One region of the Latilactobacillus fuchuensis genome, then DNA from elsewhere that is predicted to be linked to it. Evidence: predicted binding sites of a transcription regulator. Region 1 holds the regulator's gene; the other holds the start of a gene.
What was found. The regulator HrcA, encoded in region 1, represses chaperone genes, less so after heat shock. The targets are predictions, from matches to a motif close to TTAGCACTCNNNNNNNNNGAGTGCTAA.
Positions count from the first base shown of each region.

Region 2: LFUMFP_RS09470 (Hsp20/alpha crystallin family protein) is a predicted target of HrcA. The motif match lies at 2,724-2,750, and genes of this name have one in related genera.

Region 1 is NZ_LT984417.1:250,232-265,473, forward strand. It holds gene LFUMFP_RS01135 (hypothetical protein) at 1-622, shown strand, start outside; gene rimP (ribosome maturation factor RimP) at 1,266-1,739, shown strand; partial or broken gene nusA (transcription termination factor NusA) at 1,758-2,822, shown strand; gene rnpM (RNase P modulator RnpM) at 2,881-3,180, shown strand; gene LFUMFP_RS01155 (L7Ae/L30e/S12e/Gadd45 family ribosomal protein) at 3,177-3,488, shown strand; gene infB (translation initiation factor IF-2) at 3,506-6,484, shown strand; gene rbfA (30S ribosome-binding factor RbfA) at 6,507-6,863, shown strand; gene truB (tRNA pseudouridine(55) synthase TruB) at 6,950-7,867, shown strand; gene ribF (riboflavin biosynthesis protein RibF) at 7,886-8,833, shown strand; gene hemW (radical SAM family heme chaperone HemW) at 8,838-9,977, shown strand; gene hrcA (heat-inducible transcriptional repressor HrcA) at 10,312-11,370, shown strand; gene grpE (nucleotide exchange factor GrpE) at 11,385-11,963, shown strand; gene dnaK (molecular chaperone DnaK) at 11,999-13,846, shown strand; gene dnaJ (molecular chaperone DnaJ) at 13,969-15,126, shown strand; gene LFUMFP_RS01205 (APC family permease) at 15,225-15,242, opposite strand, start outside.
Region 2 is NZ_LT984417.1:1,971,487-1,986,728, reverse strand. It holds gene LFUMFP_RS09495 (AI-2E family transporter) at 1-356, shown strand, start outside; gene LFUMFP_RS09490 (helix-turn-helix domain-containing protein) at 397-645, opposite strand; gene LFUMFP_RS09485 (helix-turn-helix domain-containing protein) at 819-1,016, shown strand; gene arsC (arsenate reductase (thioredoxin)) at 1,100-1,519, shown strand; gene LFUMFP_RS09475 (D-alanine--D-alanine ligase family protein) at 1,573-2,625, opposite strand; gene LFUMFP_RS09470 (Hsp20/alpha crystallin family protein) at 2,819-3,259, shown strand; gene LFUMFP_RS09465 (YiaA/YiaB family inner membrane protein) at 3,316-3,582, opposite strand; gene LFUMFP_RS09460 (ABC transporter ATP-binding protein) at 3,763-4,659, shown strand; gene LFUMFP_RS09455 (ABC transporter permease) at 4,652-5,893, shown strand; gene LFUMFP_RS09450 (M13 family metallopeptidase) at 5,967-7,862, shown strand; gene LFUMFP_RS09445 (sugar O-acetyltransferase) at 7,931-8,566, shown strand; gene LFUMFP_RS09440 (cytosine permease) at 8,532-9,704, opposite strand; gene thiE (thiamine phosphate synthase) at 9,701-10,366, opposite strand; gene thiD (bifunctional hydroxymethylpyrimidine kinase/phosphomethylpyrimidine kinase) at 10,359-11,171, opposite strand; gene thiM (hydroxyethylthiazole kinase) at 11,173-11,973, opposite strand; TPP riboswitch at 12,045-12,151, opposite strand; gene nagE (N-acetylglucosamine-specific PTS transporter subunit IIBC) at 12,386-14,398, shown strand; gene LFUMFP_RS09415 (lactate/malate family dehydrogenase) at 14,742-15,242, opposite strand, start outside.

The sequences.
Region 1 (15,242 bases):
CTCTGGACAATCCAAATTAGCACTTGATAGATTGAAGGCAGAGTTACTTTTAATAGAAATGGATGAGAAATTGTTATCTAATATTATTCAATATCGAAATTTAATTATTGATTTTTATAAATTTTTTGACGAATCACTTCAGATAGTTATAAAAAAAGTAATAAAGAAGTATGAAAAAATACCAGATGAGCAGATAAACATAGACTTTGTAAAAAAAATAATATTAGCAAAAATATATTCTTTCAAATCAAGAAAAGAATTAGTATTAAATAATTTAACTGCAAATATAACTGCTGATAGAGGGGCGATTCAAAGTTATCCCGATCCTAGGCTGACCGCAATTAGTGAGTTGTTTAGTTTAGTTCAGAATAAATATTTTACTTTAGAGCAAGTAAAGGAACACTTTGATTTAGAGACAATGAGAGGAGAGTTCCCAGAAGTGGATTGGGTATTCTTGGAGGATCGATCTGATGAGGTTATTTCGAGGCTTTTAGAAGATCGGTCTCCTAAAAATGTTAAGAAATATTTCTGTAAAACAAAACGAGATAAGAAGTTAATTGATACTTGGATATTAGAACAAGTAGAGAAAGAGAATGTAAAATTCATTAATAATCTGGAGTAGGGCTATTTCTTTGTGTTGAACGTAAAATAGTCGATTCCGCTTTTAAATAATTTTTTAAACGTTGAATACTTAGTTATAAATCTTTTCAAATGTCTTATTTTTCGTTAGTTCATCAATCAATATATTTAAATTAGCGAATATTCTGCATCAAAGTTGCTTCGATTTCTTCTATGAACATATGCCTACAGATGACACTAGTGAGTAGGTCATCGTTTTGTGTTTCTTCAAAGAGGGTTTGAGAAAATCTGGATATCGAGTTCGGCTTGAGTGTAGCCGGTTAGTCAGTAGATAATCTGGTTAATTTCAGTTTTGTCATGATTTTTTTCTTGTATTTTTGAATGAGCGTAGGATAGATTTTATTGAGGAATATAGAAAAGCCTGCCCTTATTATGGCCTTTAAATAATTTATGTGTAACATGCTTAAAAATAGAATGTAATAAAATAGATGATAGTTAGCTACTTTAATCCGGGTTCTTCTATATAATCATTAACCACTCTCTACCATTGTATTTTCATGAAAATTATGTTATATTGTTATCAGTAATTAGATACTTCGGGTGAGTGAGCAGAAATGCTCACTCTTTTTATTGGAGTTTGCCCAAAGTTGCTAAACTGAAACTATAGATGAATTGGAGGGAATCATTTGAGTACCGTTGTGGAAACAGTCCACGATCTTGTCGGGCCAATACTAGATCAACATCATTTTGAATTAGTGGACATTGAATTTGTTAAAGAAGGCAGTAGTTGGTATTTACGCGTCTTCATTGATAAACCAAATGGCATTGACCTTGAAGATTGTGCGTTAATTAACGATGCGTTAAGTGAGAAACTGGATTCAATCGACCCGGATCCAATTCCGCAAGCTTATTTCTTAGATGTTTCATCACCAGGCGCTGAACGGCCTTTGAAGAAGGAAGCTGATTATCAACAGGCATTAGGCGACTATATTAATATCTCGCTTTATCAAGCCGTTGATGGTGAAAAAATATATCAGGGCCACTTAAAGGCCATTGATGCTGACACGTTAACGATGTCCATCAAAATTAAAACGCGTCAAAAAGAAATGACATTTAATCGCAAGGAGATTGCCAAAGCTCGCTTAGCAATTGAATTTTAGTAAAGGTAGGCTAGATACATGAGCAAGGAAATGTTAGGCGCTTTAACGGCGCTCGAGGAAGAAAAAGGCGTTAAAAAGGAAGTCGTCATTGAAGCCTTGGAAGCAGCACTTGTGTCTGCATACAAGCGCAACTATGGCCAAGCCCAAAACGTCGAAGTTGAATTTGATTCTAAAAAGGGCAACATTCATGTGTATGCTGTTAAAGAAGTCACTGATGAAGTCTTCGATTCACGTCTTGAAGTCAGTTATAAAGATGCACTTGAAGTCAACAAGGCTTATGAAGTCGGTGATACGATTCGTTTTGAAGTCACGCCTAAAGATTTTGGCCGGATTGCTGCCCAAACAGCAAAACAAGTCATTATGCAACGGGTTCGTGAAGAAGAACGGAACATCATCTACACCGAATACAGCCAATATGAAAATGAAATCATGCAAGGGATTGTTGAACGTCGTGATAACAAGTTTATCTACGTCAACCTTGGCAAGATTGAAGCTGTCTTGAGTAAACAAGATCAAATTCCTGGTGAAGTTTACCAAGCACATGATCGGATTAAAGTTTACGTTTCGAAAGTTGAAAACACGACTAAGGGTCCTCAAGTGTTCGTTAGTCGGACACATCCAGACTTAGTGAAACGCTTATTCGAACAAGAAGTGCCTGAAATTTATGACGGAACGGTCGAAATCGTTTCAATCGCGCGCGAAGCCGGCGATCGGACTAAGATGGCGGTTCGTTCAACTGATCCAAACGTCGATCCAGTTGGGACTTGTGTTGGTCCTAAGGGGCAACGGGTACAACTCGTCGTTAACGAATTACACGGTGAAAACATGGATATCGTGAAGTGGGAAGAAGATCCTTCAGACTACATCGCCAACGCCTTGAACCCAGCCGAAGTCATTGCCGTTCAATTCAACGATGGTGATAACGATCATAGCTGTACCGTCATTGTGCCGGATTACCAATTATCATTAGCGATTGGTAAAAAAGGTCAAAATGCCCGGTTAGCAGCTAAATTAACCAGTTATAAAATTGATATCAAACCTGAATCAGAAGTTGAATTCGTCGACGAAGATGATGCCGCTGAAGATACAACGCCTGTTGAAGGTTTTGAAGAACAACCACAAGAATAAGTGAGGGTTCATGATGAAACAAAGAAAAGTCCCAATGAGAAAAGACATTATTTCGCAAGAAATGAAGCCTAAAAAAGAAATGGTGCGGATTGTTAAAACCGCTGAAGGTGAGATTAGTATTGACCCAACCGGCAAGAAGTCTGGTCGTGGTGCTTACGTCTCGTTAGACCCTGAAGCAATTAAAGTCGCACAAACCAAGAAAATTCTAGAAGCCACTTTTAGCATCGACGTTTCTGAAGCATTCTATACAGAATTATTCGAATACGTTGATCATCAAAAAGCGCGTCAAGAATTGTTTGGAGCAAACAAATGACACAAGGACAAAAACCAGACCGTTTATTGCAACTCTTAGGAATCTGTATGAGAGCAAGGCAACTGGTCAGTGGAGAAGAACAAGTGTTAAAAGCCATTCAGCAGTCAAAAGCGAAATTGGTTTTTATCGGGAGTGATATCAGTCCACTGACCAAGAAGAAATTGACCGATAAGGGCCTTTTCTACGAAATCCCAACCACTGAGGCGTACACGGCGGCTCAATTAACCCAAGCAATTGGATTACATCGCGCCACGATCGCCGTTATGGATGCTGGGTTTGCCAAAAAGATGATAACGCTACTGGGATAATAAAGGAGCGTGAAGATATGGGTAAAAAACGTATCTATGAACTAGCGAAAGAAATTAATGTATCAAGTAAAGATTTATTGGAAACTGCTGAAAAGAAGGGCTATGATTTTAAAAATCATATGGCCTCTATTGATGACGGTCAAGAAAAGACGTTAAGAGCGGCTTTTTCAAAGAATCAACCAGCGGCTAAAGCACCCGTTCAAAAAGCACCAACTGCAGCACCAAAGGCAACAACGACGGTTGCGCCTAAGACTGCAACGCCAACAGCACCTAAAGCAGAGGCTAAACCTGCTGCTGTTAAACCCGCAGCACCATTCACACCAAAAACGGCGCCAGCAACGCATCATCAAGCTGGTGAAAAAACAGAAAGTGGTAAGATTAAGATTAATAAAGCTGCCATTCGTCGTCGACCAGAAGCCGACAAGAAACCAACTCATCATTCAACAACTCAACGGCCACAACAAGGCCAACCAACGCGTACGCAACAATCAAACGGCCAAGCTCGTCCTAACAATACGAACCAAAGCCGTCCAACGAGCAATGCGCGTCCTAATAACGGTCAAGCCCGTCCAACCAATAATCGGAATGGCGCTACCAACCAAAGTCGTCCTAATAACGGGAGCAGCCGTCCAACCAACGGGAACAACCGCCCAACAAGTGCTAACAAGCCAATGAGTTTGCAAGAACAAATCTCACAAGCGAACGCACGTCGTCAACGGGGCCAAGAACGGATTCAACAACAACGCGAACAACGCGAAGCTGATGAAAAGAAACGTCGCGAACAACGCAACCGGCCACGGCCAGCTGCTCGTCCCGGTGCTACTAACAGTAGTAACGGCCGTCCAGCAAGCGCAAGCAAACCAGCTGGTGCTGGTACTACTCGTCCAACAACGAATAATCGCCCAGCCCAAAACGGTCAAAGCCGTCCTAACACGACGAATAACCGTCCAAGTAACAACACGAGCCGTCCAGCTAACAAGCCAGTGACAGCTCAAGAAATGCAAAATAAGATGCAATCTAATACGGTTAGTGCTAGTCGGCCAGCTGCAAAACCAGCAACTGCTGCTGCTAGCAAGCCTAAGAACTTCGGCCCAGATAAGAAACGGGGCGGTGGTTACAACAGCTATGGTAATAACCAACAACGTTTCAACAAGCGTCGCAAGAAGACTCGTAAGCAACAATTAGCGGATCAAAATGCTGCTAAGAAGGAAATGCCACAACGTAAAGATCGGCCATTACCAGAAGTATTAATCTTCTCTGAAGGTATGAACGTGGCAGATATTGCTAAGAAGATTCATCGCGAACCAGCTGAAATTATCAAGAAGTTATTCATGTTAGGCATTATGGTTAACATGAACCAATCACTTGATAAGGATACGATTGAATTATTAGCGACTGATTACGGTATTGAATCAGAAGAAAAAGTTGAAGTCGATATCGCTGATATTGATTCAGTCTTTGAAACTGAAGCTAAGAATGACGAAAACTTAACGGGTCGGCCACCAGTTGTCACAATCATGGGGCATGTCGATCATGGTAAGACAACGTTATTGGATAACTTACGTAACAGTCACGTAACTGATGGCGAAGCCGGTGGGATTACCCAACATATCGGTGCTTATCAAACACGTTTAAACGATCGTTTAATTACGTTCTTGGATACGCCAGGACATGCGGCCTTCACTAACATGCGGGCCCGTGGTGCTGATATTACTGATATCATCATCTTGGTCGTTGCCGCTGATGATGGTGTCATGCCACAAACCATTGAAGCTATCAATCATGCCAAAGCAGCGAAGGCACCAATCATCGTTGCCGTGAATAAGATTGATAAAGAAGGCGCAAATCCTGATCACGTTATGGAACAATTAATGGGTTACGGCCTCGTTCCTGAAGATTGGGGTGGCGACACCATTTTCGTCAAGATTTCTGCTAAAACTGGTGAAAATATTGATGAATTATTGGAAATGGTCCTTCTTGAAGCTGATGTGCTTGAATTGAAAGCTAATCCAGCTCAAAAAGCGGTTGGTACCGTGATTGAAGCCCGTCTTGATAAAGGTAAGGGGCCAGTTGCCTCATTACTCATTCAACAAGGGACTTTAAAAATTGGTGATCCAATCGTTGTTGGGAATACCTTCGGCCGTGTCCGGGTCATGACTAATGATCGTGGTCGTCGGGTTAAAGAAGTCTTCCCATCAGAACCAGTTGAAATTACTGGGTTAAATGATGTGCCACAAGCTGCGGATCGTTTCGTTGTCTTCGAAGACGAAAAAACGGCGCGGGCTGCTGGTGAAGAACGTGCTAAACGTGCTTTATTGAAAGAACGTAGCCGTTCAAACCCTGTCACATTAGATAACCTATTTGAAACAATGAAACAAGGCGAATTGAAAGAAGTCGACGTGATTATTAAAGCCGACGTTCAAGGTTCAAGTGAAGCCTTAGCCGGTAGTTTACGGAAGATTGAAGTCGAAGGCGTTCGCGTGAATATTATTCATGAAGCCGTTGGTGCGATTAACGAAAGTGATGTCACATTAGCTGCTGCAAGTAACGCGATTATTATCGGCTTTAACGTTCGTCCAACACCACAAGCTAAGATTCAAGCCGATTCTGAACAAGTTGATATTCGTTTACACCGAATCATCTACAAGGCAATCGAAGAAATCGAAGCTGCTATGAAGGGCATGTTAGAACCAGTCTTTGAAGAAAAAGTCATCGGTCAATTAACGGTCCGTGAAACTTATACCGTTTCTAAGATTGGGACGATTGCCGGTTGTATCGTTGATTCTGGTACAATCCAACGTGATAGTGGCGTTCGTTTAATTCGTGATAGCATCGTGATTCACGAAGGCAAGTTATCAAGCTTGAAACGCTTTAAAGATGATGTTAAAGAAGTCGGAACTGGTTTTGAATGTGGTGTAACAATTGAAGATTACAACGATATTAAAGTTGATGATCAAATTGAAGCTTACGTGATGGAAGAAGTTCCTGTTAAATAATTAATTTACGGGAGGATCAGCTATGAAACATCGTGTCGGACGTGTTGAACAAGAAATTCAACGTGAAGTGAACGATATTCTCTTAAAAAGAGTACGGGATCCACGTGTTGAAGGGGTTACGATTACAGATATTAATCTAACCGGTGATTTACAACATGTTAAAATTTATTACAGTATTTTATCTAACTTAGCCAGTGATGCTGAAAAAGCACAATCTGGTTTGGATAAAGCCAAAGGATTGATTCGGATGGAATTAGGGCAACGGATTAAGTTGTACAAGATTCCTGAAATCACCTTTGAACAAGATAATTCAGTGCGTTATGGTGAACATATCGATGAATTATTGCGTAAATTGCATCAAGACGAAGCACAACGTTAATCTGTGCTAAAAAGGGCGGTCCGATAATAGGGGCCGCCCTTTTTATATGCTATAATGAAACAGTTAATTCACTAAAGGAGACTATTATGGACGGCATTTTACCATTATATAAAGAACGTGGCATGACCAGCAGTGATTGTGTCTTTAAAGTTCGACGCATTTTACACACTAAGAAAGTGGGCCATTCTGGCACACTGGATCCCAACGTGGACGGTGTTTTACCGATTTGTATCGGACAAGCCACTAAAGTGGTCGATCAATTGGTTCATTCCGGCAAGATTTATACCGGTGAAATCACGATTGGTCTTTCGACGACGACCGAAGATTTAGACGGTGAGATTGTCGAAGAAGTCAAAATGACTGAACCATTATCAAAAGAAACGATTGAAACGACGCTCGCTAGTTTCTTAGGCGATTCGATTCAAATTCCACCGATGTTTTCGGCGGTGAAAGTCAATGGCCGTCGACTCTACGATTATGCGCGCGCCGGTGAAACAGTTGAACGGCCCCAACGATCAATCACAATTTCTCAATTTGATTTAGACGGTGAAATCACGTTTGATGAAGCGACTGGTCATCAGAAGTTTCGCTTCGTCGTGGGTTGTTCGAAAGGGACTTATATTCGGACGCTCGCGGTTGATTTCGGCCGGAAGTTAGGATTACCAGCAGTTATGTCCGACTTGACGCGTTTAAAGAGTGGTGGGATTCAAATCGGAGATTGTGTGACGCTCGCGCAACTAACGGAGAAAATGGAAGCCAATCAATTAGCCGACGTGTTAATTCCGTTGGACCACGTTTTTGCTAATGTTGAACAAGTCGTGCTAGATGACGATCAATGGGCCAAAGTGCTCAACGGCGTTTTCTTAACGTTTGAAAATCAGACCGTTGACCAATTAGCATTGACTTATCAAGGGCACATTAAAGCCATCTATCAATTGGACGCTGGGCAAGCCCACGTTTATCGACCATTTAAAATGTATTTACAAAATCAAGGTACTCATTAAAAAAATCAGGTGAAAAACATGCAAGTCATTGAATTAGTTCATCCCTATGCACCCACTCAAATTAAGCCAACACCAGTGGTTTTAGCGTTAGGTTTTTTTGATGGGGTTCATCGTGCGCACCAAGCCGTGATTGAAACGGCGCAAAAAGTGGCACGCAAAAAAAAGATGCCTTTAGCGGTCATGACGTTTAATATTCATCCCGCGATTGTCTACCGTCACGTGAACGAAGCGAGTTTTCGTTATTTATCGACGACTGAACGCAAGCAAGAATTGATGGCGGACTTAGGCGTTGATATTTTGTACGTCGTGCATTTTAATCCAGCTTTCGCGAAGCTTGCACCCCAAGCGTTTGTCGATCAATACTTGGTTGCCTTACACGCTGATACGGTGGTTGCTGGTTTTGATTATACGTATGGGCAAAGAGCAGTTGCGAATATGCAGACGCTCGCGTCATTCGCACAAGACCGTTTCGAAATTGTAACGGTCGCTGAACATGATTATCAAGGCACTAAAATTGGCTCCACCTTAATTCGTGAAGAACTCGATCGCGGTCAGATTGATGCCGCTAACCAATTATTAGGGTATATTTACCGAACAACTGGCGAGGTTGTGCATGGTGAAGCGCGTGGGCGTGAACTCGGCTTTCCAACGGCCAATATTGCCGCAACCCAGCCCGAACGGTTACCTGGGATTGGAATTTATGCGGTGCGAATGTTTGTCCGTGATCAATGGTATCTGGGGATGGCTTCGATTGGCCGCAACGTGACGTTCCATGATGATAACCCGGTCACGGTTGAAATTAACTTGCTCGATTTTAACGGCGACATCTATGATGAAACGGTTAAAGTCGAATGGCACCACTATTTGCGTGGCGAAGTGAAGTTTGAATCGGCCGCACAATTAATTGAACAGCTCCATCAAGATAAAGCTGATACACGAGCGTATTTTAAAGAATTAGAGGGGTAATTAAATGGCGGGTGCTTATATCCATATCCCATTTTGTGAACATATTTGTTATTATTGTGATTTCAACAAGGTTTTTATTGAGGGCCAACCGGTCGATGATTATGTCGACATGTTAATCCGTGAATTCCAACTAGTCATGGCGGAACATCCTGATGAACCCATTGAAACGATTTACGTGGGTGGTGGGACACCAACGACGCTCTCACCAGCGCAACTGCAACGGCTATTAGATGGTATTCATCAATATTTACCATTTAAAGGTGGCGAATTCACCTTTGAAGCCAATCCCAACGATTTACAAGACACCGCGAAGTTGCAGGTTCTTAAGGACAACGGCGTTAATCGTTTAAGTATTGGGGTCCAATCGTTTAATGATCAAATACTGAAAAAGATTGGGCGGATTCATCGCAGTGCGGATGTTTATCGCGCAATTGATAATGCACGGCAAGTCGGTTTTGAGAATATCAGTATTGATCTGATTTTTAGATTGCCTGATCAAAGTGAAGAAGATTTTATGGATAGTCTAACCAAAGCGTTGGCGCTTGATTTGCCGCACTATTCAACCTATTCGTTAATTCTGGAACGCAAAACGATATTCTATAATTTAATGCGCCAAGGTAAGTTACGTTTACCATCGCAAGACGTTGAAGCGCATATGTATCAAGCGGCGATTGATAGTTTCCAAAAGGCGGGTTTAGAACAATATGAAATCAGTAATTTTGCCAAACCCGGTTATCAATCAGCCCATAATTTAACGTATTGGCGCAATGAAAAGTATTTCGGTTTTGGGGCGGGTGCTTTTGGTTATCTAGGTAAAGATCGCTACCATAACTTCGGCCCAATTCAACAGTATCTGGAACCATTACACGACAATAAAGTGCCCGTGATTGAACGTCACGTTTTACCGTTAACCGAACAGATGGAAGAGGAATTATTCTTAGGATTGCGAACGATGCAAGGCGTGTCGATCCAACGGTTTCAAGAAAAATTCAAAATGCCACTCCAAGCCGTTTACGGTGATACCGTCGCCACGCAGATTGCGAAAGGTTATTTAAAACAAGAAGGCGACTGGTTACGCCTAACGGAATCCGGCAAGTTCTTAGGCAACGAAGTCTTCCAAGAATTTCTGTTAGACGAATACTAAGTGCCGCCACTCACGGGTTGGCTTTGTAGTTAACCGGAAAAGGCTAGTTCGGGAAGCACGTTAAGGAAAATAAGTGCTGGTTCGAACTGCTCAGATTTTGAACATTAACCGAAGCTACATGTAAGAAAGGCTGTTCAACCAAATCATTTTGGTTGAACAGCCTCTTTGTTTGGCATCGCTCTGACTGGAGACTGGTCGCATATCAGTCTCGAGACCGATTTTGCTGAAAATGGTAAAAAAAACGGTCCGATTCTTGACTTTATTTGACGTTCTTGCTATATTAATACTTGTAATTAGCACTCGTAATAATCAAGTGCTAAAAAGAGGTGATAACATGCTGACCGAAAGACAATTAATGATTCTTAAAGAAATTATTCGTCTTTTTACCGAGAGTGGTCAGCCGGTGGGTTCTAAAAAGTTAATGGCAGAATTACCAATGCACGTCAGTTCGGCAACGATTCGGAATGACATGGCTGATTTGGAGAGTGTCGGGTTGATTGAAAAAACCCATTCTTCTTCCGGTCGAGTGCCTTCGATGAAGGGGTATCGTTATTATCTAGATCACCTGATTCAACCGGCAACGCTCAATCCAATTGATGTCGCGACGGTGCAACAATCGTTTGGTCATCGTTATCATAAGATTGATGAAATTGTGTCCCAATCAGCGAATATTTTATCCAACCTAACCAGCTACACGGCGATTACGTTAGGCCCGGAAGTCGCTGAGATTCGTTTAACCGGTTTTCGATTGGTACCGCTCAGTAATCACCAGGTGATGGCGATTATTGTCACGAGTGCCGGGACGGTTGATAATCAAGTCTTCTCGATTTCGCAACATATTTCGGGAGACGAGCTTGAAAAGGCGATTCGGATTATCAACGAACATCTGGTCGGTCTACCGTTAACGGTGGTCAGTCAGAAGTTGAAGACGGAAGTCCCCGCACTGTTAACGCAGTACATGGCTTCCCCAGGTGGTTTCTTGAATATCTTCGATGATGTTTTGAAACAAGCCTCTCAGGAACGGTTATACGTTGGTGGACAGATGAATTTGTTGAACTTCTCGCAGTTTGCGGATGTTGATCAACTGAAGTCAATCTATAATATCATTAATCAATCAGACGATTTAGCGAAGTTGTTGGATTTGTCACCCGGCAGTGCCAACAATCAGGTTCAAGTCCGATTAGGCGATGAGATGACCAATGAGCTCTTGAAGAATTACAGTCTGATGACTGTCAATTACGATGTTGGCGAACATGGTCAAGGTCTGATTGCTTTATTAGGCCCCACTAGCATGCCTTATTCACGGATGATCGGTTTATTAGACGTCTTCCGTGAAGAATTAGCGAGAAAACTAATTGATTATTACGCCGATTTTGACGATAATCAAACTTAAAGGAGTGTGTTTGTTTGACAGAGCAAGACCAATCAGTAGACGAAACTAAGACACCGGTTGAACCAGCGGAACCAACCACTGAAACACCGGAGCAAGTAGTTGAAACTGATAAGACAGAAGCCACTGAAGAAGTTGTGGAAGATCAACCTTTAGTTGACTTACAAAAGAAGTATGACGATTTAGAAGATAGCTATTTACGCTCACAAGCTGAAATTAAAAATATGCACGCCCGCCATCAAAAAGAACAAGCCAGCTTGTTGAAATATGATGGTCAAGCGTTAGCTAAAGATGTTTTACCTGTTTTAGATAATTTAGAACGGGCCTTAGCAACTGAAGCAACTGATGATAATGGTGAACAACTTAAAAAAGGCGTTCAAATGACTTATGATCACATGCTTAACGCGCTAAAAGACCACGGCGTTCAAGAAATTGAGGCCGCGGGCAAAACCTTTGATCCGACCATTCATCAAGCCGTCCAAACGGTAGCTGTTGAAGGAGATCAAAAAGCAGACACAGTCGTTCAAGTTTTCCAAAAAGGTTATTATTTGAAAGACCGTGTTTTACGCCCAGCAATGGTCGTTGTCGCACAATAATTAATTAAAAAATTTAAAAAAAGAGGGAATTAATAATGAGTAAAGTAATTGGTATTGATTTAGGCACAACAAACTCAGCAGTTGCCGTATTAGAAGGCGGCCAACCAAAGATTATTACAAATCCAGAAGGCGCACGGACAACACCATCTGTCGTTTCATTCAAGAATGGTGAAATCCAAGTTGGTGAAGTGGCTAAACGCCAAGCAATCACTAACCCAGACACAATCGCATCAATCAAACGTCATATCGGCGAAGCTGGTTACAAAGTCACAGTTGGCGATAAGACTTATACACCACAAGAAGTTTCAGCAATGATTCTCCAATACATCAAGAAATTCTCTGAAGATTATCTTGGCGAAGAAGTCACTGAAGCCGTTATTACAGTGCCTGCTTACTTCAATGATTCACAACGTCAAGCGACTAAAGATGCTGGTAAGATTGCCGGTCTTGAAGTTAAACGGATTATCAACGAACCAACAGCTTCAGCTTTAGCTTACGGTTTAGACAAGACTGAACAAGAAGAAAAAGTTTTAGTTTATGACCTTGGTGGTGGTACTTTTGATGTTTCCGTCCTTGAATTAGGCGACGGTGTCTTCCAAGTATTATCAACAAATGGTGATACACATTTAGGCGGGGATGATTTCGATGACGCCGTTATTGCTTGGTTAGTTAAAAATTTCAAAGCTGAAAACGGCATTGATTTATCAAAAGACAAGATGGCTATGCAACGTCTAAAGGATGCTGCTGAAAAAGCTAAAAAAGATTTATCTGGTGTCACAAGCACTCAAATCAGCTTGCCATTTATCTCAGCTGGCGATAACGGCCCAATGCATTTGGAAATGACGTTATCACGTGCTGAATTTGATAAATTAACTTCTGACTTAGTTGATCGTACTCGGATTCCTGTTCAAAACGCTTTGAAAGATGCTGGTTTAACAGATAACGATATCGACAAAGTCATCTTAAATGGTGGTTCAACTCGGATTCCTGCTGTTCAAGAAGCCGTTAAGAACTGGACTGGCAAAGAACCAGATCATTCAATCAACCCTGACGAAGCCGTTGCAATCGGTGCTGCTGTTCAAGGCGGGGTTATCTCAGGTGATGTGAAGGATGTCGTATTACTTGACGTAACACCTTTATCATTAGGGATTGAAACAATGGGCGGTGTCTTCACTAAATTAATCGACCGGAATACAACGATTCCTACAAGTAAGGCTCAAACATTCTCAACTGCTGCTGACAATCAACCAGCCGTTGATATCCACGTCTTACAAGGCGAACGTCCAATGGCCGCTGATAACAAGACATTAGGTCGTTTCCAATTGACTGATATTCCTGCTGCACCTCGTGGGATCCCTCAAATCGAAGTTAAATTCGATATTGATAAGAACGGGATTGTCAATGTTTCTGCCAAAGATTTAGGCACTAACAAAGAACAAAAAATCACGATCAAGAGTTCATCAGGTCTTTCAGACGACGAAATCGATCGTATGATGAAAGAAGCCCAAGAAAACGAAGAAGCCGATTCAAAACGTAAAGAAGAAGTTGATTTAAAGAACGATGTTGATCAATTAATCTTCCAAACTGATAAGACAATGAAGGAACTTGAAGGCAAAGTTTCAGATGACGAATTACAAAAAGCAAAAGATGCTAAAGAAGAATTAGTCAAAGCACAACAAGAAAACAATCTTGAAGACATGAAGACGAAACGCGATGCGTTAAGTGAAATTGTTCAAGAATTGACGGTTAAATTGTATCAACAAGCCCAAGAAGCTCAAAAAGCTGAAGGCGGCGCTGAAGGTGCAGATGCAACCGATGCTAAGACTGATGATAGCACTGTCGATGGGGACTTCGAAGAAGTTCACGATGACGATAAGAAATAATGTACTTTAAAAAAGGCCAAAACCTAGTATGGTCTAGGGCTTTGGCTTTTTTTAAGCCAAAAATTATGCTATTCTTGTTAAGGTAGATTTTACGTGAGTAAGTAAATGAATGGAGGCCCACAATGGCTGATAAAAGAGATTATTACGAAGTCCTAGGCATTTCACGCGATGCCTCGGACGCCGATATTAAAAAGGCTTATCGTAGCCTTTCTAAGAAGTATCACCCAGATATCAATAAGGCCCCAGATGCAGAAGCTAAGTTTAAAGAAGTCACTGAGGCTTATGAGGCCTTGAGTGATCCGCAAAAAAGAGCCGCTTATGATCAATACGGTCATGCTGGTATGGATCAAGGTTTTGGCGGCGGTGGCGCCGGTCAAGGCTTTGGTGGATTCGGTGGTGAACAAGGCTTCGGCGGCGGTGGCTTTGAAGACATCTTTAGCCAATTCTTTGGTGGTGGCGGCGGTGGTCGTCAACAACCCAATGCTCCTCGTCAAGGTTCAGATTTACAATACCGGATGGATTTGAAATTCAAAGAAGCGATTTTTGGGAAAGAAACAAAAGTGTCCTATAATCGCGAAGCAGAATGTCATACCTGTCATGGTTCTGGTGCTAAACCTGGAACGAGCGCGGAGACGTGCCATAAATGTCACGGTGCGGGTCAAATTCAAGTTGAACGCCAAACACCACTTGGTCGTATGATGTCACGCGAAACGTGTGATGTCTGCGGTGGGACTGGTAAAGAAATTAAAGAAAAATGTACCACTTGTCGGGGAACTGGTCGTGAAGACGAACGCCATACCGTTAAAGTGACGGTGCCAGCAGGTGTTGAAGATGGTCAACAAATGCGTCTTCAAGGTCAAGGCGAAGCCGGCACGAACGGTGGCCCTTATGGGGACTTGTTCATCGTTTTCCGGGTTGAACCTAGCAAGGAATTCGAACGGGATGGTGCTCAAATTTATGTCGAAGTGCCAATCACGTTTGCACAAGCCGCTTTAGGCGATGAAATTGAAGTCAATACGGTTCATGGTCCAGTTAAACTGAAGATTCCAAGCGGCACGCAAACCCATACGTCCTTTAGATTACGGGGCAAAGGGGTGCCTAAGTTACACGGTAACGGCAATGGCGATCAAAATGTGACCGTTAAAGTCGTGACACCGGATAACTTAAATGCGAAACAACGTGATGCGCTTAAAGCGTTCGCAGTTGCGAGTGGCGATTCCGTTAATCCGCAAGACAGTAATTTGTTTGATAAGATTTTAAATAAGAAACATAAAAAATAAGTCGTGTCAGTCATCGTTTATTAATGAAGGCCAAATTAAAACCCGTTATTATCCAAGAAATCTGGATAATAACGGGTTTTGTTTTGGTTACCAATCGATTAGTGTTTTTGACCTTG
Region 2 (15,242 bases), 1.7 Mb from region 1:
GTTTGGCGATTATGATCTTCTTATTGTCGATGATTCCGGTCGCCGGTGTGATTATTTCGTGTGTACCGCTGTGTATCATCGCCTTTTCAGTCGGTGGGATTCAATTTGTCGCGTATATCTTAATGATGATTGTCGCGATTCACACGTTGGAAACTTACGTCTTGAATCCACGGTTTATGTCGAGTAAGACTCAATTACCAATCTTCTTCACGTTTGTGATCTTGTTTGCGGCTGAACGGTTCTTAGGGACGTGGGGCTTAATCGTCGGAATTCCAATATTTACGTTCTTCTTAGATATTCTAGGGGTTAAAACGATTGGCAAGCAAAACCAACCGACTGACATTAAAGTTGAATAGTAACAATTAAAAATCGGTTAAACGCTGCTTATGCTTGCGTTTAACCGATTTTTTTGGGTGCTGATTGGCGATGGCTATCCGCGACGGTGGTTGCCAGTTGATTCAAGTCGATGTGTAGTTCGGTCGCCACGATAAAGAGTGTTTTTAATGCTGGAGCGGCGCCTTTTTCCCAGCGATAAATCATCGAGCTGCTGACTTTAATCTGATAGTTTGCGGTTAAATGGTCGGCGAGTTGTTGCATCGTTAAGTTTAGCGCAAGCCGTTTGTCGTGTAATAATTGGCCAAACATTAAATTCACCTTCTTCTAGAATTAAAAATAATTAGATAACATTAATTATATGACAAAATACGTCAAAAAGTTATCATTTTCCTATAAAAAGTCGAATTGACAAGTTTATGGAGATGACGTAACATTCCTAATGTGGAACAAAATGCATTAGTATTCTTCTGGGGGTGCCAACTTTGGCAGAGAAGTTATTTGTTTTATCAGGTTATTTGAAGAGTCATGATTTAAAACAACAAGTCGTCGCCGATGTGCTAGGGAAGACGTTAACGACAGCTAATCGGAAGATTCGTGGTAAGATTCCGTTTACGGTGAAAGAAATTCAGTCGTTACATGATGAACTTGATATTCCAATCTCAGTTTTTTTTGATAAATAAGCAAAAAGGTCAATTCGCAATTCGGATTGGCCTTTTGTGTTGTATAATGATTATCCAATCTAAATTGAAATGAGGTCGTTAAGATGCCCCAAATTTATTTTTTATGTACTGGTAATTCCTGTCGGAGCCAGATGGCGGAAGGGTTTGGTAAAACCTTACTAGGGCCTGATTGGCAAGTGGCGAGTGCCGGAATTGAAACGCACGGTTTAAACCCGATTGCTGTTCAAGTAATGGCCGAAAAAGACATCGATATTTCAACTCAGCAATCGCAGTTAATCGACAATGATTATTTACAAAGTTGTGATTTAGTCGTGACGTTATGCGGCGATGCGCGGGATAAGTGTCCGATGACGCCCCCTCATATTCAACGGATTCATTGGCCGTTGCCGGATCCAGCCGCTTTTGACGGGGATGATGAGGCTAAATTAAACCAATTTAGAAGTGTGCGCGATCAAATTGAAACAGCAATCAGTCATTTAAGCAAACAAAAAGACGGCCAATAAGGTCGCCTTTTTGTTTGCTAACGTGCTTTTGAGTGATAGCAACTCAAAAGCACTTATTTATTTTTCAATAATTCTAATTTACCGTTAACGATCATTTCGCAGAGGTCGGGGTAACTAATCCCAACAACTTCGGCTTCTTGCGGAATTAATGATAAGGGGGTCATACCAGGTAACGTGTTACCTTCGATGACGAACAACCCATTTTCAGGACTCCAGAAGAAATCAATCCGTGCGTAATTTGTGAGGCCAAGTGCTTGCATCGCATCTAGCGCCATTTGTTTCATCGCATCGTGGACATCATCCGGTAAATCGTTCGGTGGTGTGATGAATTGTGTTGTGTTACCTGTCACGAATTTATGTTCAAAGTCGTACCAACCGTCGTTAACGACGATTTCGATGGCGGGTAATGGTTGGCCATTAATGACGCCCAATGAGAATTCGCGACCTTTAATGAATTCTTCAATTAAAGCAGTCGTGTCAAAACGGAGTGCATCTTCAACGGCTGGTTTTAATTCGCCTTCATTGTGGACGATGTGGGTGCCGACACTTGACCCACCGTTACTAGGTTTAACGACAACGGGGTATTCAAATGGGACCGCTGGAATCGCTTGGTTCCGGTAAGCGGCTACGAAACGGGCCGTTGGAATTTGATTATAAAGTAAAATTTCTTTTGAAACTTTTTTGTCCATTGTGACACCAGCGGCTAATGTATCGCTACCGGTATAAGGAATACCAAAGAGATTGAGGACCGCTTGAACCTTACCATCTTCACCATCGCCACCATGCAATGCGAGAAAAACGATATCAGCAGTTTTACAAATTTCTAAGACATTGGGGCCGAACAATTGCGTCGTGCCATCCGTGCGTAACTTGTTGATGTCGTCGTCCGTTAAGACGGCATCGCTGATGTCATAGTCCTTTTCGATGGGATCTGATGAATACAAATCGTCGATTGAATCAACGGCTTGCAAATCGTCACCTAAGAAAAGATCGACAAAAGCAACATCGTGGCCTTTCGTTTGTAATGCGTGCGTAATTTTATGGCCTGACGTTAGTGAAACGTTGCGTTCAGTACTGCGACCGCCCGCTAAAACAACAATTTTCATATGAGTCTACCTCCGAATATTTTTGGAACCTTAAGTATAGCATACATGCGATTAGTGGGGTATCAAAATGAGTTGGATGGGCACAAAAAAACGCAAAATTAGCACTCTTACGCCAAGAGTGCTAATTTCTTGAATTTTCAGAAATACGCCTTATAATAGACTTGTAATCAAATAAAGAAAGGAAGTTTTAGAGATGGCAAACGAATTAATGGATCGTCGTCAAGATTGGCTAGATAGTTTAGTTGGGGATGACTTTTTCAAGAACTTTGGTAAACAATTCTTTGCAATGTCGCCTGAAACTGACAACATGATGCAGACCGACGTCAAAGAAACAGATCAAGCTTACCAATTGACTGTTGATTTACCGGGGTTAGAGAAGAAAGATATTCATATCGATTATCAAAATGAGACGTTGAAGATTAGTGCGAAACGGGATAGTTTTGATGATCATAGTGATGCGGATGGCAATGTCGTCCAAAGTGAACGGCATTACGGCCGTTTCAGTCGGCAGTTCTATTTACCAGCAGTTGATCGCACCAAGATTAGTGCGAAATACGACAATGGTGTTTTAAACTTAGAATTGCCAAAGCAAGCTGAACAAGCAACCGCGGCTAATCGAATTGAAATTCAATAGTTAATTAAATAAAAGACGAGTTTATGCCAGTAATTTGGCATAAACCCGTCTTTTTTTTAATGCTGATCGTCAGTATCTTGAGCGCGAAACATTTGGTTGTACCGTTCTTCATCTTCTTGATTATCACGGACGACTTTGGATAACGTAAATGATGACGAAATGAGTCCAACAGCGCCCATTAAATAATAACCTTTGACCATTAGCGGTTCTTTTAGGGTGTAAAGCCCGATTAAAATTAGACAAGCGAAAAATAAAAATGATCCCCAAGCTAATAAAACAAAAGCGGGTGTATTACGATAGGCCTTCTTCTTAATGTTATTCATAAAATCCTCCAAATTAAAGTTAATACCACTCAGTAAATTAGCAAAGCAACTCATTACTGTCAATCGACATTAAATGATGTATAAGGTCTTTGACAACAACGATTAACGGTTGATAAGGGTGTGATTTTCCCGGGAAATATTGTATAGTTAATGTGATTAAGATATTAGGGGGTAGGGACAGTGCTGACACTTTCACATTTATCAAAAAGTTTTGGGGCGATGAAGGCGGTCGATGACGTTTCATTTACGGTTCAACCGGGTGAAATTCTAGGGTTAATCGGTCAAAATGGGGCCGGTAAAACGACGACTTTCAGGATGATTTTGAATTTTATGACACCCGATCAAGGGACAATTTTGTGGAAAGGCCACGCGTTCACTAGTCGCGATTACGATCAATTGGGTTATTTACCTGAAGAACGTGGCTTGTACCCAAAGATGACGGTTGAAGAACAAATTTTATATTTTGCGCAATTGCGGGGCCGCAAGGCAGCCGACGTTAAACCGCGGATTGATGACTGGTTGGCGCGGTTTGCCGTTAAGGGCAAACGGACCGATAAAATTAAAGATCTATCAAAAGGCAATCAACAAAAAGTGCAGTTGATTGCGACTTTAATTCATGAACCAGCCCTAATCATTTTAGACGAACCGTTTAGTGGTCTCGATCCGGTCAACGCCGGTTTATTGGAAGACGGCATTGAATGGTTGAAAGCTAAAGGCGCTGCGATTATTTTTTCGAGTCATGATATGACTAACGTCGCTAAAATTAGTGATCGGATTGTGATGCTCCGTCAAGGCCAGATTGCGCTCGCCGGAACGGTCGATGAGATTCGGCAACAATTTGGCCGGACGAAGTTGTTTTTGGAATCGCCACTGACGCAGACGACGCTCGAAGCATTACCCGGCGTTTCACGTGTAACACCGCATGGCCAACAACTTGAAATCACACTAACCGATGAAGCGGTCGGTCCACAAATCTTTGAGCTAGCGACTAAGGCCGGTTATATTCCAGAATTTAGTCAACAGGCCCCTAGTTTAGATGAAATCTTCAGAATAAAGGTGGCGGAAACCAATGACTAAATTTAAGGTGATCTTCAAACAGGTTTTTATGAAGAATATTAAAAGTCCGGCCTATTTAACGATGATTTTAATGCCTGTTTTGTTGTTAGGCGTGGTGTTTGGGATTGGGAAAATCATTGATCAGTCACAAACTGCGGCTAAAATTGCGGTAGTCGGCCAAGCGCCTGAAAGTGCGGCGATTCGGCAACTTAAAGGGACCGACTATACAGTTAAACCAGCGATTACGACGGTTAAACAAGCTAAACAGGCGTTAGAAAAAGAACAAATCGATGGCTACTTAACGGTCAATCAACAGGCCCAAATAACTTATTATCAACAACAAGCGAGCCATGATTTTGATCCCAGTACGTTGCAGAATCAAATCAATCAATTACAGTTAGTCACATTGGCAGAAGCGGCCAATGTACCCACTGCCCAAATCAAGCAGTTGATGACGCCGACTACGGTGAAAACGGTCACTGTTTCGGTTGAGGACGGTCAACAAAAAATAGCTCAGAGTCAGAATCAAGATGTCACTCAAATGATTTCATTAGGGATTACAGTCTTAATGTTTGTCTTCATCGTCAATTATGCGGGGATAATTGCCCAGGAAATAGCGACCGAAAAAGGCTCGCGCATTATGGAAATCATTCTATCGAGTGTCTCCGCAACGACCCAATTTTTTGCGAAGGTTGGCGCGATTTTGGCGCTGGTTTTAACCCAAATCGGTGTCTATCTGGTAATTGGTCTGGTCGGTTATCAATTTTTAAAACAGCAAGTCGCGTTGAGGAGTATCTTAAAACAAGTGACGGCCGTCATTTGGACGCCACCGATTTGGTATGCGATTGCCTTTTTAGTGGTCGGGGTCCTACTCTATACCATTATTGCAGCCATGCTCGGTTCGGTGGTTTCACGGATGGATCAAGTTCAACAAGCAATTTCGCCGTTGATTATTATGGGCACCCTCAGCTACATGGGCGGCTTTGTGTTGATGTCACACGCGGATATTCCAATCCTAAAAATCCTAAGTTATGTGCCGTTATTCTCACAAATCATGTTACCGGTTCGTTTCGCGAATGGCGATATCAGCGCAATGGCCGCTGGTCTGGGTTTAGGGTTAGCGATTGTCGCCTTAGTCGGGCTGACCTACCTAGCGCTGATTATTTACCGGATGAATGTATTGGTTTATTCGGATAGCGGGGTGCTGAAGTCGTTTATGCGCTCGTTTACGTTATTGAAAGCGGAACAGAAATAAGGACCGTTCTGGTGGCTTAGAAGACAAACTTAATGGTAGACTAGGGATAGATTCTGTTTGAGGAGGTTCTTTTATGACGAAGATACGGATGCAAGATGATTTCTATGGTGCCGTGAATGCTGAGTGGCTGACGCAAGCTAAGATTCCGGCCGATAAACCAGCGACGGGTGGTTTTGTCGCGTTAGTCGATGAAATCGACGATCAGTTAATGCAAGATTTTGAAACATTGAAACCAGTTGATCAACCTTTATTACAAGCCTTTATGGATTATTACGCCTTAGCGGCCGATTTTAAAACCCGTGATCAACTAGGCGTCAACCCGATTTTACCGTTAGTCGCTCGCGTGCAATCGTTGAGCAATTTAGCCGATTATAATCAAGGTTTGGCGGACTGGGTCTTATCGGGGTTACCAACACCGTTTAATTTATCGGTTGATCCAGATATGAAACAAACCCAACAAAATGCGTTATACATTGAAGCCGCGGATTTAATTTTACCGGATAAAACGTATTATGAAGCAGGCAATGAGAGTGCTGACCAACTATTAGCCGTCTTTACGGATATGATGGTCCAACTCCTGCAGAAAATTGGTTTAGCGCCAATTGATGCGACTAAGACCGTTAAACAGGCTTTAGTCTTCGATCGCTCACTAGCGCCTTACGTCAAAAGTGCCGAAGAAGCAGCCGATTATACGAAACTTTACAATCCGCGTGATTTAGCACCGTTTTTGACGCAACAAACAACACTTGAGTTTAAAACACTATTCCAAAAAGTATTGCCTAAACAACCGACGCAAATTATCGTGACGGAACCCGCCTATTTTGACCAATTAACTCAATTGGTGACAACGGCGAACTTTGCCGATTTTAAAGCCTGGTTATTAGTGATGACGGTTCGCGGTTGGAGTGGCTATTTGAATGAAGAAATGCGTCAGATTAGTTCGATTTATAGCCGCGCTTTGTCTGGGAGTAAAGAAGCCCGTCCGCAAGCCAAGAGTGCGTATTATTTGGCACTAGGGATGTTTAACCAAGTGGTCGGCGACTATTATGGTCGGCGTTATTTTGGTGAATCGGCCAAAAAAGATGTCGAACAAATGGTTAAAAAGATGATTGGTGTGTATCAGAAACGTCTCGAAAATAACGATTGGTTAAGCGCAGAAACGCGCGAAAAAGCGATTGTTAAACTCAATCATTTAGGGATTCATGTGGGCTATCCTGAGAAAATCGCTCCAATTTTTGCAAAATTAAGAACGGTACCGGCTGTTGATGGTGGGACGCTATTTGAAAATACGGCCGACTTTATTCGGACCGTTGAAACTGAGAATTTTGCCCAATTGACGGAACCCGTCGATCGCGCTAAATGGGAAATGGGTGCGGCCACGGTCAACGCCTATTATTCACCTTCTAAAAATGTGATTGTTTTCCCCGCAGCAATTCTACAAGCGCCATTTTATAGTTTGGCACAAAGTAGTAGTGCGAATTACGGTGGGATTGGGGCCGTGATTGCCCATGAAATTTCACACGCGTTTGATAATAACGGTGCGCAATTTGATGAATATGGTAATTTAAATAATTGGTGGCAAACCAGTGATTTAGACCATTTTAAGGCGTTGGCGCAGACTATGATTGACCAATTTGACGGTCGCCAATTGGCTGGCAACGCGGTCAACGGCAAGTTAACGGTTTCGGAAAACATCGCCGATGCCGGTGGCTTGAGTTGTGCGCTAGAGGCGGCGAAATCCGCAGACGATGTCGATTTAGCAGCCTTCTTTACTAATTGGGCGACGATTTGGCGGATGAAAGCGACGGTTCAATATCAACAATTGTTGTTGAATGTTGACGTCCATGCGCCAAACGCTTTGCGTGCCAATGTCCAAGTCCAAAACTTGGCTGATTTTTATACGACCTTTGAAATTCAACCGACTGATGGGATGTATTTAGCACCAGAACAACGTGTTGCGATTTGGTAAGATAAAAAGGGTGCCACGTCAAATTAAATTGATGTGGCACCCTTTTTTAGGAGACTGGAGGAAATAAGATGACTGAAAAAGAACGTATGATTAATGGCCAACTGTATCGGGCCAATGATGACCAACTACGCGCCGATATGAAGCGCGCTCGGGTGTTGACCCGGTTGTTTAACCAAACGACTGAAGAACAGCAGACCTATCGCCGGGAATTGACGCAGGAATTATTCGCTAAAAGCGGCGCAGATTTATACATTGAACCGCCTTTTCGGACGGATTACGGCTGTCAAACAACGATTGGCGAACATGTTTATATGAACTATGATTGCATCATTATCGATGTGGCACCTGTCACAATCGGCAATCATGTTTTCTTCGGCCCGCGGGTTAGTTTGTATACGGCCGGTCATCCGATTACGGCGCAAGAACGACGCGATGATTTAGAATACGGACACGAAATTACGATTGGGGATGACGTCTGGATTGGTGGCAACACAGTGGTTAATCCGGGGGTCACGATCGGCAGTAACGTGGTCATTGGTTCCGGTTCAATCGTCACGAAAGACATTCCGGATAATGTGATTGCGGTTGGTAATCCGTGTCGGGTGCTCCGTCCGATTACATCAGACGATCACGCTTACTGGGCCCAAGAAAAAGCGGCGTATTTCGCTGCTACGGCTGAGCCGACTGATGAATCGTCCGAGTAACATAACTGCTTACAAAAAGCGCACCGATGATACAGAGCATCAATAGTGTCGTGGTGCCCAACGGAAAATCAAAGCGTTGTAACCCGTAGTAGCCAACGGTCCCCATTAGCCAACAGCTGAAATTAAGCCATTTTGGCAATCGACGATAAAGTAGATTGAAGAAAACGACTGTGTACAGTGGCGTGAAAGTGGCGCTGATTAAACTGAGGAATAGCTCATATTTAAATAACTGGGTACTACTTGCTAAGCCTAGTCCAAGTAATGTGACGCCAATCCCGAGTGTGTTGGGGGTGAGTCGCCAATTTGGGAATATATTTTTAAGATTGATACCGGCGGAATAAGCGTCCAAAAAGGTGGTTGTAATGGTGGAAAAAAGAATGATGAACAGCACGATTACACCGTAATGGGTGGCCGCTAGAAATTGATTGAAATCGGTATATCCGGTTAAAATTACAGTTAAAAAACCTAAGAAAAACATGCCTAGACTGCCGAAAAAGTAGCCGCTAGTACTCCATAAAGAGAGTGTTAGGGGCTTTTTTGAATGTTGCGTATAATCGGCAATCAACGGTAACCACGATAGTGCCATCGCAATACTGAGTTCAACGGCGGCGCCAAAGCTAATGTGTTGCGTAACAAGTTGTTGTGGGTTGTGGGGGAGGACACCTAGTTGCCAAAAAAGTCCGGCGCAAGCGACCACTAATAGAAGAACGATTAGGTTATTTAATCGGAAAAACACCTGGGTTTTGAGGGCTAACCAACCAATGATCAGGCCGGCAATAATTAAGAGGTCAAGCAAATAACTCGTTTTTAGTAGCTTTAATTGTTGCAATGATTGGACGGCGTTAGCAATCATTACACCGGTCCAGCCAATCAATTGAACGACATTTAGAATGGAAAATAATAAAACGCCAGTAGCGCCATAGACGGGCCGGGTTAGTTCAATCGCATTTTGTTGACGTTGGCCCCCGATGAAGCTTGCTGGCAGTAACAATAAAAAGGCACCAATTAAATGGCCGATAATAATCGCTAAACTACCTTTGAACAAGCCTAACGGTGCGATTAAGGTGCCGGTGATGATTTCGGCAATCGAAATCGCGGCACCAAACCATAGTAAAAATTGATTACGATTGATTTTCATAATGAAGCCTCGCCAGTGTGCCACGGTTGTTTTAACGCTTGAACGGTTTGAGCAATATCTGAACTCTGGGTAATCACCGAAATGACGGCGGCTCCAGCAACGCCGGTTTGGGCGACATTGGCAATATTTTGTAGTGAAATGCCACCGATTGCAACGACGGGTCGTTCGCTGAGGGAGACAAAATCGCCTAATTGTTGTAAGCCAAGTGGTGATTGCGCGTCAGATTTAGAATGGGTGGGGAAAATGGGGCCAATGCCTAAATAATCTAAAATCGGTTGTTGATGACAGACTATGATTTCGGCGGCGCTATGACAAGATAAACCGGTGATTAAACCGTGGCGTTTGGCGGTTTCGATTTTAGCCCACGGTTGATCGGATTGACCTACATGCAAGCCGTCAGCTTGGAGTGTTAAGGCCAGTTCTAATCGATCATCAATGAAAAAAGGGACTTGGTAAGTCCGACAAAGTTGCTGAGCTTGGCGGGCATAATGTTCAATCTCAGCTGCTGATTGCAGACTATTCGGACCTTTTTCGCGGAATTGAAAACAAGTAATGCCAGCGTTAAGTGCCGCTTCTAATGTCGGTAAGAATTGGGCGACGCCGGTATCCTGGGTGCCAGTCACTAAATAGGTTTGGAGTATTTCCGGGGAAATATTAGTCATGTTCAACCTCCCGATACGCCCAGTGATTGGTCGGACCATGGCCGTGACCGACGGCAATCGGATTGGCAATTGCCGCTTGAATATAGGCTTTACTAATCCGAATCGCTTGTTTTAAGGGCGTGCCTTTGGCAAGTTCCGCCGTGATGCAAGCTGAAATCGTATCACCGGTCCCGTGCGTTCGGACCGTTTCAATCCGGGGTGTCGACAGCCATTCATCACTGCCATCCGCGTATAAAATATAATCGTTGGCTTGTTGTTCCGCCGTTTGGTGGCCACCTTTGATGATGATGTTTTGCGCGCCCATTTTTTGTAAGATTTGAGCGGCTAACTTGAACTCAGCTGGCGTTTTAACGGATTGACCAATCAAGACTTCGGCTTCGGGTAAGTTGGGCGTCAGGACGGTTGCGAGGGGCAATAATTCGTTGCGTAAAGTCGTGATTGCATCCTCGGTTAAAAGTGCGGCCCCACCCTTAGCAATCATGACGGGGTCTAACGTCAGCGGGCCAAAGTCAAAGCGCCGTAAATTTTCGGCTACAGCCGCCACGTGTGCGGCATCGGCTAACATACCGGTTTTACAGGCTTTAATGTGGAAGTCGGCTGCCAACGATTCAAATTGTTTAGTAATCAATTCAAGGGGTAACGGGAAACTGTCTTGCACCCCGAGTGTATTTTGAGCGGTAATCGCGACGACCACGTTGGTGGCAAAAACGTGGCGTTCCTGCATCGTTTTAATGTCAGCTTGCATGCCAGCACCGCCACCACTATCGGAACCAGCAATCGTTAAGGCTTGTGGGAAGTCGTTCATCTTAATTGGACTCCTTTAATTGGGCTTTTTGACTGATTTCTTCGGTCGTCACCGTGAACAAACGGTCTAATAATTGCGGATAAAAGCTACCAGGTAACGGTTGTGGCATCGCTTCAGCGACTAATTGACCCGTGACGGCAAAAGTGGTGGCTGCGGCAACGGCTGCTTGATAAGGATCGTCAGGTAGCATGCCGACGAACGCACCGCAAACGCCGGTTAACATATCACCAGAGCCGACGTGGGTTTGGAAAAGCGGGGTCCCGTTGAAGATTTGGGTAACACGCGTGCCATCGGTGACCACGTCTGTTGGACCCGTTAATAGAATCGTAGTGTTCAGTTTACGAGCGGCTTGTTGTGCTAAATCAACGATGTCGGCTTGACCACTACCGGCATCAATCCCGTTAGCTTGCCAGTCAATTCCAGCAAAATAGGCAATCTCACCGGCATTTCCGCGAATAATATCGGGGGTGCCTAAAGTGAGTAGTTGATCGATCACCCCTTGACGATACGTTAAGGAACCGACGGCGACCGGGTCTAAGACAACCGGTTTGTGCATTTGATACGCGGCTTGCAGCAACGTGACCATCTGATCAATCTGGGGTTGGGCGAGCGTACCGATGTTAACGGTAATCGCTTGGGCAATTGCAACGATATCGGCCGCTTCTTCAGGTGCACTGGACATAATGGGCGACGCGCCAATCACATTTTGGACGTTGGCGACTTGGTCGACGGTCACGTGGTTCGAGATGTTGGCCACAATTGGATTCGTGTGCCGCAGTTGGTTCAATAAGGTCTGATTCATGGTAGAGCCTCCTTAGAATATCAAAAAAGCCACTTTTGGCTGCACGACGGCATAGAAAAGTGGCTTAACAAATAAGCAAGGGAGCACTTTCCTACGCAAGTCTGAACTTACAGGTTCGAAGGGATTAGATTGAATCAATCTATCTCAGTTCTTCTAAAGAACACCCCTAGTGCAAAGCGATTTAATTGTACCCTTAGTATACGGGATGCCGTCGTTTTTGCAACCGTTTTATAATTATTGAAAACAATTTATTTAAAGAACCATTCTTTCATTAGGTATAGACCGATATTTTTTTAAATTAAGAAACCGCTTTAAACGCCGTCTGTAAAGGTCCATACCAAAATATAAGCGCTTGCTTATGGCTAAATTTAATGGTTTAATGAAAACATTGAAAAATAAAGGAGTATTCGCAATGAAAAATTACTTACAACGAATGGGTCGCTCATTGATGTTACCAGTTGCCGTATTACCAGCAGCTGCCATCTTAATGGGGATTGCTAACTGGGTTGGCAATGGCGATTCAAATGCTAACATCTTCACGATTTTCTTAGCCGGTGGTAGTGGCGCGATTTTAAATAATTTACCATTACTATTTGCCGTCGGTTTAGCTTTAGGGATGTCGAAGGATCAAGATGGGGCCGCAGCCTTAGCTGGTTTGGTGGCTTTCTTAGTACCGAAGACCATCTTAGCACCTGCTTCAGTTCAAGCGATGCAAGGGTTATCAGACATCGCTAAAGTCAATCCTGCTTTTGGTAAGATTGAAGGGAACGTCTTAATTGGGATTTTGGCCGGTTTAATTGCTGCTGCCATGTACAATAAATTCCATAACGTGAAGTTACCGATGGCGCTGTCCTTCTTTAGTGGGAAACGGTTGGTACCGATTATGGCCGCCGCTGCCATGGTCGTTGTTTCAGCCATCCTATACTTCGTTTGGCCAGCAGTCTTCACCGTATTAGTGGCCTTTGGTAAAGCAATTTCTAATCTTGGTTGGGCCGGGGCTGGGATTTACGGGTTCTTCAACCGTTTATTGATTCCAACCGGGTTACACCATGCGTTGAATTCAGTGTTCTGGTTTGACGTTGCGAATATTAATGATATCGGGAATTTTTTAGGCGGTGCTAAATCGATCGCTAACGGGACGGCCATTGTTGGTAAGACCGGTATGTATCAAGCTGGTTTCTTCCCAGTTATGATGTTTGGGTTACCAGCTGGGGCGTATGCGATTTATAAAAATGCGCGTCCTGAACGTAAAAAAGCAACAGCTTCATTAATGTTAGCTGCTGGTTTTGCCTCATTCTTTACAGGGGTAACTGAACCCCTTGAATTCTCATTCATGTTTGTGGCATGGCCACTCTACGTTTTACACGCTGCCTTTACTGGTATTTCATTGGCAATCGCCGCATTCTTCCACTGGACAGCCGGCTTTGCCTTTAGTGCTGGTTTAGTCGATTATGTTTTAAGTTTAAAGAATCCAGTTGCAAACCAACCATTGATGTTATTGGTTGAAGGGCTCGCAATGGCCGCTATTTATTACTTCGGCTTTAACTTTGCCATTAAGAAATTTAACTTAATGACACCAGGGCGCGAAGTTGAAGAAGTTGTTGACGATGCACCATCCGTTGCAACTGATGAAAATGATGATAAATTCATGATTCAAGCTAAAAAGATTTACGCTGCCATCGGTGGTAAAGCCAATATCAAAGTGATTGATAATTGTACCACGCGTCTCCGCCTTCAATTAGAAGATACGGGTAAAGCGAACCAAGCGGCCATTAAAGCGGCTGGTGTTGCTGGGATTAACGTCTTAGATCAGACAAATATTCAAATTATTATCGGGACTGAAGTGCAATTCGTCGCGGATGCTTTGAAAGAACTTTTCAACAGTAATGCACCAATTGGCACTGTTACTGGTGACGCACCCGTTGCCGAAGCAGCAGTCGTTAATAGTGATATTAATGCTGGGATGACGGATGAATTCTACACAGTTGCTGATGGTCAATTAATTGATATTGAAGCGGTTGATGATGCAACTTTTGCTCAAAAAATGTTGGGTGACGGTTACGCCGTTATCCCAACTGACGGTAAAATCGTGTCACCTGTTTCTGGGACAATCATGACGGTCTTCCCAACGAAACACGCAATCGGCATCAAGACTGAAGACGGTTTAGAAGTCCTAGTACACATGGGGATTGATACTGTTGAATTAAAGGGCGCTCCTTTTGAAGTGGCCGTTGAAGAAGGTCAAACAGTGCAACACGGTGACTTATTAGCCAATGTTGACTTGGCACAAATTGTGCAAGCTGGCAAACAAACCGCAATGATGGTGATCATCACCAACATGGCAGATGTGGCTTATTTCAAATCAACCGCAACCGGCCGCACAGTCCAATCAAACGAAATCGCATTAAAAGCAACAACAAAATAAAGAGTGCTGACTGAGCCGGGTAACTTCTGAGTATAGCCTAGAATAGTGGATTATGACGGTTTTAGTCATGATTCACTATTCGTCGCTAGACGGAAGAAGTTGGCTCAGAAGCACGTTTAAAATCGGAGTGCTGACTCAAGTCGGTCAGGCTTTGAGGAATAACCTAAAAACAGGAATTATGAGTATTTTTCAACTCATGATTCCTGTTTTGTCGCTAAGCACAAGAAACTGTGAGTGGAAGCACGTTTCAAATCCAAAAAAAGTGGTTATCCTCAGTTCGGGATAACCACTTTTTTAAACTTGATACTCAATTGATAACCGAGTTCTTTCACAGCTTATTATTTTAAATTGTCGCGTACATGTCTTTAATCTTCTTGATGGAGGTGGTCATCAATTCAGTTTCACTAGCCGTTAATTGAAGTTGATAATCCTTGAGAATCCCATCTGAACCGACCATTGCGGGATGGCCTAAATAACAACCCGCTTGTTGATCGTAGTTGCTGACGGGTAGAATCTCATGTGTATTTTGTAAAATCGCATTGGCGCAGATGGCCGCTTGGTTGGCAATGCCGAAAGAAGTGTAACCTTTGCCACTAATCACGGCCCAGGCGCCTTGGCGCGCATCAGTTTCGAATTGCGCCAGTTGTTCAGGGGTGAATTGCTTAGTGAGTGCTTGGCTAGCGACTTGAACACTTGACCAGGCAACGAATTGCGAATTACCATGTTCGCCCAGCACGTAACCAGTGACGGCGTTTGGTGCAATTTGTAAGGCATCAGCGACGGCGTTTTGCATCCGGGCAGTGTCTAAGGTTGTCCCAGTGCCTAAAACGCGTGCTTGTGGTAA